Regions from separate parts of the Alkalicoccus luteus genome, predicted to be linked through region 2. Evidence: a T-box and tRNA genes for the amino acid it is inferred to sense, from the RefSeq annotation. Region 2 holds a T-box; the other holds one or more tRNA genes.
The links. The T-box of region 2 lies ahead of serS (serine--tRNA ligase). A T-box ahead of a tRNA ligase gene usually reads a tRNA of that ligase, here a tRNA-Ser.

Region 1: it encodes a tRNA-Ser, which carries the amino acid that the T-box ahead of serS (serine--tRNA ligase) is inferred to sense. The anticodon was not compared.

The regions. Positions count from the first base shown of each region.
Region 1 covers NZ_JBPZEY010000006.1:241,162-245,556, forward strand. The annotation lists gene ACSZLD_RS10410 (Na/Pi cotransporter family protein) at 281-1,921, shown strand; tRNA gene ACSZLD_RS10415 (tRNA-Met) at 2,051-2,127, shown strand; tRNA gene ACSZLD_RS10420 (tRNA-Ile) at 2,143-2,219, shown strand; tRNA gene ACSZLD_RS10425 (tRNA-Ser) at 2,229-2,321, shown strand; gene ACSZLD_RS10430 (iron-sulfur cluster biosynthesis family protein) at 2,620-2,841, shown strand; gene ACSZLD_RS10435 (superoxide dismutase) at 2,957-3,565, shown strand; RNA gene ssrS (6S RNA) at 3,756-3,941, shown strand; gene ACSZLD_RS10445 (peptidoglycan D,D-transpeptidase FtsI family protein) at 4,033-4,395, shown strand, end outside.
Region 2 covers NZ_JBPZEY010000021.1:10,506-14,900, forward strand. The annotation lists gene ACSZLD_RS16595 (ABC transporter ATP-binding protein) at 1-150, opposite strand, end outside; gene serS (serine--tRNA ligase) at 986-2,266, opposite strand; T-box leader at 2,327-2,522, opposite strand; gene pdxT (pyridoxal 5'-phosphate synthase glutaminase subunit PdxT) at 2,527-3,120, opposite strand; gene pdxS (pyridoxal 5'-phosphate synthase lyase subunit PdxS) at 3,163-4,050, opposite strand; gene ACSZLD_RS16615 (D-alanyl-D-alanine carboxypeptidase family protein) at 4,222-4,395, opposite strand, start outside.

The sequences.
Region 1 (4,395 bases), on a different contig from region 2:
GGCAGGGCGGACGTTTGAGGAAAGAACGCGTGCACATTCTTCACGCCGCAAGGAAGGGATAATAACAGGATGTTTTCGCGGCAAACGAAGAAAAAAAGCCGCGGTCTGGTTTATCAACACCAGTTAATCGTCGAGAGACTTAAAAAACGCAGCATTAATGATATAGATGAGCTTGTTTATAAACTTAATAAAATCTTTACAAAACGTTAACGTATAATTAACAATTAGTGCGTAGCATGTAGAACGGTTCAGAATTGATTAATGACTGAAAATCAGGGGGATGTTGTTGTTGGAACTGGAACTGCGGGAATTACTGTTTATGTTTTTCGGGGGTCTGGCGATCTTCTTATTTGGAATTAAATATATGGGGGACGGTCTTCAGAAAGTTGCAGGCGATAAGCTCCGTGATATATTGGATAAGTTTACCAGCAATCCTGTTATGGGTGTGCTTGCCGGTATTATTGTTACCGCCCTGCTTCAAACGAGCACAGGCACGACGGTCTTGGCGATCGGGCTTGTTAACGCAGGATTTATGACGCTGAGGCAGTCAATAGGAGTCATTATGGGTGCCAATATCGGAACGACGATCACGGCATTTATCATCGGTCTTAACATATCGGAATACGCACTTCCGATAATGGCTGTTGGAACATTTTTAATATTTTTCTTTAAAAATAAAAAAGCGAACAATTTCGGCCAGGTATTTTTCGGATTCGGGGCTCTGTTTTACGGCTTGAATCTGATGGGGGATGGACTGCGGCCCCTTCGTGAACTCCAGGCTTTTGCTGATTTAACGGTCAGCATGAGTGATAATCCGTTCCTTGGCGTGCTGATCGGGACAATCTTTACCGTCAGTGTACAAAGCTCTTCAGCCGCTATTGGGCTGCTGCAGCAGCTGTTTGCCCAGGATGCAATGGATTTGAATGCCGCACTTCCAGTGTTGTTCGGTGATAATATCGGAACAACAATCACAGCAGTTCTTGCAGCACTCGGAGCTTCTATCGCTGCTAAGCGCGCCGCGCTCACACACGTTATTTTTAACGTCGTCGGCACGGTAATTGTTATGATTTTGCTCGTACCGTTTACAAATCTTGTTGCTTACCTTCAGGAGGCTCTGGTTTTAAACCCAGAGATGACAATTGCATTTGCGCACGGTATCTTTAACGTATCTAACGTACTGATTCAGCTGCCGTTTGTAGCGGTGCTTGCCCTGATTGTGACAAAGCTGATTCCAGGCAACGAAACGGTTATTGAATATAAAGCACAGCATTTGGACCCGAGCATTATTTCGCAGTCTTCTTCCATTGCACTCGGTCAGGCAAAAAAGGAGACATTGCGTATGAGTGAACTGTCTGCACAGGGGCTGCAAGAAGCTTCCTCATTTGTCATGACCAATCAAAAGCGGCATGCTGAGCTTACGTATCAGTTTGAAGATGCGATTAATAACCTTGACCGCAAGATTACGGACTATTTAACAAGAATCTCGACGAATTCACTGACGGCAGCCGACTCCAGATACCATTCCATGCTCATGGATACGGTCCGTGATATTGAACGTGTCGGGGATCATATGGAAAACCTGGTCGAGCTCAAAGAGTATCAGATTACGAATAAAGTAAAGCTATCCTCAGCTGCTATGGATGACTTGAAGGAAATGTTTGAATTAACGATTGATACGTTAAAAGAGTCCTTTGCGGCGCTGGAAAACGATGATATTCTCGTCGCAAGATCTGCTATTTTAAAAGAAGATCAAATTGATAAAATGGAGCGTCAGCTTCGCAAAAAACACATCATGCGTTTGAATGAAGGCCTTTGTGACGGTTCTGCAGGAATTGTATTCGTCGATATGATCAGTAACCTGGAACGGATCGGTGACCATGCAGTGAACATTGCAGAAGCAGTGGCAGAGGAAGAGAATTAATGGAAGAAAAAGAGCCGGTGCCGTCCCGAGGGACGGCGCTGCTTATTACTGGAACTTAAACGTTTTGTAAAAAATCGGTTGACGATATGATTTTTCTCATGCTAAGATATATCTTGTCTTTGTTCAAATGGCGGTGTAGCTCAGCTGGCTAGAGCGTACGGTTCATACCCGTGAGGTCGGGGGTTCGATCCCCTCCGCCGCTACCAATACATAGATTTGCTGGACCCTTAGCTCAGTTGGTTAGAGCTGACGGCTCATAACCGTCCGGTCGCAGGTTCGAGTCCTGCAGGGTCCACCATCATATTTCGGAGGAATACCCAAGTCTGGCTGAAGGGATCGGTCTTGAAAACCGACAGGGGTGTCAAAGCCCGCGGGGGTTCGAATCCCTCTTCCTCCTCCATACATAATGTTCAAGAGTCCGCCTGATGCGGGCCCTTTTTTTTACGTTTATCCAACTGAGAATGGCAGCATAAAGAATGGGTACTGCTGTTTTCTGGGGATTAAGGATAACGATGTGAGCGGTCTTTCTTGGCTCTTTTTCTATTATGGGCGTATACTGTTAGAAACGTAGGATAAACGGAGAGGAGACAGGTCATATGAAGCTCGTAATCAGACATGAAGCTGACAACCAGCTGCATCGGCAGATGAGTGATCAGCAGACGCTCTACATCTGGTATGACACGAAAGGAACAGGCTGAGTGGTAAATGGGGTAGTCAGGCTGGCTGCCGTAACAGACCTGCCGGAAAAGGCAGAAGTGATTGAAACAAACACCGGTTTTCCTGCAGCGATTGAGAAAGGGCCGGATTGGCTTTACGAGAATGAGCTCATTTTAGATTACCGTCCTGAAAAAGAATGGTTCCAGCTGAAATCAGCAGCAGAAATGCTAAGCCCCTCCATAAAGCTTCAGAATTGGAATTAAAATGCGAGGTTTAACATTTGATGATGGGTGGAATATTTGATAATGTATGTGAGGCAGGTACAATTGATTCATCGTACCTGCGCCGATTTTATTAGAAAAACAGGAGGAGATAAGAATGGCTTTTACACTACCAGATCTACCTTATGCCCACAATGCGCTTGAACCGCATATTGATGAAGAAACAATGAAAATTCATCACGGCAAGCACCACAACACGTATGTTACCAAGCTGAACGATGCACTGGAAGGACACAGTGATCTTCAGAGCAAGAGCATCGAAGACCTTCTCACAGACCTGAACTCTCTTCCGGAAAGTGTTCGCGGCCCGGTACGCAACAATGGCGGCGGTCACTATAACCATACGCTATTCTGGAAGCTGATGTCTCCAGACGGCGGTGGAACTCCATCCGGTGATGTCGCTTCAGCAATCGATTCTGCATTCGGAAGCTTTGGCAAGTTCAAAGAAGAGTTCAAAAATGCAGCCTTGACGCGCTTCGGCTCTGGCTGGGCATGGTTGGTCGTAAACGGCGGCCAGCTTGAAATTACAAGCACACCAAACCAGGATACACCAATCAGCGAAGGCAAAACACCTCTGCTCGGTGTCGATGTTTGGGAGCATGCTTACTACTTGAAGTATCAGAACAAGCGTCCAGATTACGTGGAAGCATTCTTCAATGTTATTGATTGGAACGAAGTTGAAAAACGTTATCAGGAAGCCAAGTAATAGATGGAAGCCCGCCGCTTATTCGGCGGGTTTTTTTGTATAATAGGCTGGACTTCTGCCAAATAGAGCATGGTTGATGCAGGCGCTTCAAAGGAAAGCGAGGATACCTGCAATAACAACGTACATCCTTCCTGATCAAACCAGTATTGCGGCTGCTGGGCCGCTATTGTATAATAGAATTACATACTAAACATGCCTGCGGTGTTGGTGAACTTCCAGTTTAATTCGAACCGAACACCAATTCACATTGGGAGCCTTACATTGAAAAGCGGCCAGCATGCCCTGTCATCAGGGAAGCTGAATGTCTTTCTGCAGGCACCCACCTGCCTAGGGCGGGTTCGTGAAATCTTGAAGATAACCGCACATGCGGGCTGTCCTAATTGACTGCGGTGCTGAACCGGCAGTCTTTTTTAGAGCGTTTTTTTCCATCGCTGCCAGCGTACATTATGAGTGAATTGAGGGTTTATATGAGCGATAAATTAATTCATAAATCACATTTGTCTATTCGGCTGAACATTCTTTTCTTCGTCGTGTTTCTGTTGTTTTCTGTGCTTGTTCTCCGGCTCGGCGTGGTACAGATCGTGCAGGGGGAAGGGTTTCAGGAACAATTGGAAGGAGAGGTCAGCACCAGTGAAGCAGTAGAGGCACCCAGGGGCCTGATTTACGACCGCTACGGTAACAAGCTGGTAGACAACGAACTCCAGTTAACTGTTACATATACGAACCGGAACCGTCCTCAAGAAGCACTGCTGGATACTGCCGAACGCTTGAACGAATTCATCACCATTGACACAGAAGGCGTAGAATCGAGATTCGACCGAGACCGCCGT
Region 2 (4,395 bases):
CTTCCCACAACCGGACTCTCCGACAATACAAACAACTTCTTTCGGATTTACCGTAAATGAAACGTCTTTCACCGCGTAATGCGTTTCTCCCTCGATGTTGAAGCCCGTATGCAGATTCTGGACTTCCAGAAGCGGTTTCTGGCTGCTCATTGGCGATCCTACCCTTCACTGTTTTCTCAATTCTTCTTTACTGAATTCGGTCTCACATATGTAGAAAGCAAGATAGTACTAAAAATTCTTTTTTTTGGGAAAGACTACCGTTATTTTAATAGTCTGAATTCAGAATGTAAACCTGTTTTTGAAAACGCTTCCACTGCTTATGCTGTGAGCATAGCGCAAAACGTCACAAAACGCTGAGTATTAGGAAAATTTTCATTATTCCAATATAAAAGTCCTGTTCAGTCTACCACAGCCGATCGCGGTTAAACACCGACGTTCGTACTGAATTTCGAGTCTCCAAACAATATGAATGAGCACTCACTTAGTTTAAAAGTAGCAGAACCAGGGAATAACACGAAATTATCCGACTTTTCCGCTTAACTTGTATTATAAACAAACTAATGTATAAATGTATACCGTATTAAGAGATTTTCTTACAAAGTTTCGTAACTTTCTTTTACTTTATCACAGTTATGTATAAACGTCGTAAAGTACTGACTGACAGGCGTTTTAACGTTTTATCTTCCTTTCAGATCCTGCTTAATTCACGTGGACAGTAGCTCCAGTGTAGACATTACTCGTGCACCCTAAAGAATATTTATACATATTAGTTAATATATTATTCAGTTTATTTTCCCTTCCCGTCATTCTTTCCCTCGTGCAAACCTGTCACAGCAGGGGTTAACGACTGTCGACCTACGGTAGACTCTTGCTGTTAAGACCAGCCCTAACTTGCATAATTACTTGCTTTGCCTTTGTGCTTGTTTTCGCAAATTATTTTTGAAACATAGGAAAAGACGGTCCGCTGTGCGAACCGTCTGCTTTCTTATTTTGCGGTAATGTGGGTGCGTCCGCCCATGTAAGGCCGCAGCACCTCCGGAATTTCAATGCTGCCATCCTGCTGCTGGTAGTTTTCTACAATAGCAGCCACGGTACGGCCAACGGCGAGGCCGGAGCCGTTCAACGTGTGGACAAACTCTGTTTTCGCCTTGGTATCACGCTTAAAGCGAATATTAGCGCGTCGTGCCTGAAATGCTTCGAAGTTGCTGCAGGAAGAGATCTCCTTGTAGTCGCTGTAGCTTGGGAGCCACACTTCGAGGTCGTACTTCTTCGCTGCTGTAAAGCCGAGATCACCGGTGCACATGTGCAGCACGCGGTACGGCAGCTTCAGGTTTTGCAGAATTTTCTCTGCATGACCTGTCAACTTTTCCAGCTCCTCATAGGAATCCTCCGGCTTTACAAACCGCACGAGCTCGACCTTGTTAAACTGGTGCTGGCGGATCAGCCCGCGTGTATCGCGCCCGGCAGATCCCGCTTCAGAGCGGAAGCAGGCACTGTAAGCGGCATAGGTTTTCGGAAGATCCTCCACGTTCATAATCTCATCCCGGTGCATGTTCGTCACCGGCACCTCGGCAGTCGGAATTAAAAAGTAATCTTCCTCGCGGATCTTAAATGCATCTTCTTCAAATTTCGGAAGCTGTCCTGTTCCTGTCATGCTGTCGCGGTTGACCATATACGGCGGCAGAACCTCTTCATAGCCGTGTTCGTCTTCATGAAGGTCCATCATATAGTTAATAAGGGCACGCTCGAGTCTGGCACCAAGTCCTTTGTAAAACACAAAACGGCTGCCGGTCACTTTTGCTGCTCGGTCAAAGTCTGCGATATCCAGATCCCGGACGAGATCCCAGTGTGCTTTCTCCTCAAAATCAAATGCACGCTTTTCACCCCAGACGCGCAGCTCCACGTTATCTGCTTCATCCTCACCGACCGGTACGTCTTCATGCGGCACATTTGGTATCGTCAGCATCAGATAGTCAAGCTCCGCCTCGACTTCCCGAAGTTCTTCATCCAGCTTTTTGATCGTGGCAGAAACGTTTTTCATCTCCGCGATCACGTCTGTAGCATCTTGCTTTTCCTTCTTCATTTGGGAAATTTCCTGAGACACCGTATTGCGCCGGCTTTTCAGCTCTTCTGTTTCTTTAATGAGTCCGCGGCGTTTCTCATCCATATCGACGAATTTATCCAGCGCGCTGATGTCCTCATTTCGTTTAGCCAGCTTCTCTTTTACTCCTTCAAAATCGCTGCGGAGCAGCTTCATATCCAGCATGTTCATCTCTCCTCTATGTGAATTGTCTATTAAAAAAAGCCGTCCCCGGGTGCATGTGCACCCAGGGACGGCTGTAACCGCGATACCACCCTGCTTGGAGGCTTTAACGCCTCCCTGCTCGACCTGATAACGGCAGGCGCCGTGAAGGTTCACTTCAAGCTCAAGGATGGATTCACAGCTTCTTTCACCGGTTCACAGCGGCCACCGGCTCTCTGAAGAAAGAAAGGCTGTTACTAGTTCCCGTCTCAGCGGTTTTTATTTTACTGGGCGACAGGCTCCTTCAGAGACTGTCGGACGACCTCTACGAAATATTGATGGAAACGATCGTCATCTGTCAGCTCCGGATGAAACGAGCAGGCAACGAACGGACCCTGCTGAGCAGCAACGATGCTGCCGTCATATTCGGCAAGAACGGTAACGTTCTCGCCGACCGAGCGGATGATCGGTGCGCGGATGAATACTGCTTCGATATCCTCGCCGACGTTTTTCATCGGCAGAAATGCTTCGAAGCTTTCACGCTGGCGGCCGAAGGCGTTCCGCTCGACCGTCATGTCCATCACAGACAAATGCGGCTCCGCTTGACCGGCAATTTCTTTTGCCATTAAAATCGCTCCGGCGCATGTGCCGAAAACGGGCTTGCCCTCTGCCGCAAACTGCTTCAGCGGCTCATAAAATCCGTAAAGGTTGATGAGGCGGCGCATCGTGGTGCTTTCTCCACCGGGAAAAACAAGACCGTCCAGTTCATGCAGCTGCTCTACCTTCTTCACGACCGTTACCTGTACGTCCGGTGCCTCCAGGGCACGCACATGCTCTCGGACAGCACCCTGCAGTGCCAATACTCCGATGTTCATCATGATACAACCACCTCTTTCTTATCCCCTATAAACGTAGCTTGTTTACCAGCCGCGGTCCTGCATGCGGTCTTTTGGTTCAAGCGTGGAAATTTCAATTCCCTTCATCGCTGTCCCAAGATCTTTCGAAAGCTCTGCGATGAGCTTGAAGTCATCATAGTGAGTCGTTGCTTCCACAATCGCACGGCCAAATTTAGCCGGGTTGTCAGACTTGAAAATACCGGATCCGACAAACACGCCGTCAGAACCGAGGTGCATCATCAGTGCAGCATCTGCTGGTGTTGCGATTCCGCCTGCCGCGAAGTTCACGACTGGAAGACGGCCTGTTTCACGAATGTCCTGGAGCACGTGGAACGGCGCACCGAGGTTTTTCGCTTCTGTCATCAGTTCATCATCCGACATGCTCAGCACTTTGCGTACCTGTGCCTGAATCAAGCGCTGGTGGCGAACTGCTTCTACGATGTTGCCTGTACCTGGTTCACCCTTCGTACGGAGCATGGAAGCACCTTCGCCGATTCGGCGCGTTGCTTCACCGAGATCCTTTGCACCGCATACGAACGGCACCGTGTACTCGCTCTTATTCAGGTGGAACACTTCGTCTGCCGGAGTCAGCACTTCACTCTCATCGATATAGTCGACGCCGAGTGCTTCGAGAAGACGCGCTTCCACGATGTGGCCGATACGCGCTTTTGCCATAACCGGAATGGAGACGGCATCACGTACTTCTTCTACAATCGTTGGGTCTGCCATTCGTGCTACTCCGCCTGCAGCGCGGATATCAGAAGGAACACGCTCAAGAGCCATAACTGCTACAGCTCCGGCCTCCTCTGCAATCTTTGCTTGTTCTGCGTTGATGACGTCCATAATGACGCCGCCTTTTTGCATTTCTGCCATACCGCGCTTGACGCGGTCCGTACCTGTACGTTTTTCCATGATGATCCCCTTTCAGCACCTTGCTAGTAGTAAACATCGTGTCCGTCTTATATTATAGCGAATCTGCACCCATCCGTAACTGAATTGGCACGAAAAAGTACAAAAATTTATTCGTCGACCTTAGCTGTATATGCTAACATATCCCGTCGCACCGGGCAACTTCCCTGCTTATTAGAACCAGCCGCGTACGCTGTTGGAAACATTTGACCAGACGCCGGAAAAGAACGAACCGACATTGTGCATCGTCAGCGCCATCCAGCCTGCGCGTTCAACGGAATCGGTCGTCACGATTTCAATTTCGCCGCCGTTTTCGCCTTCACCCGGCAGGTACGCGATTTCACGGTC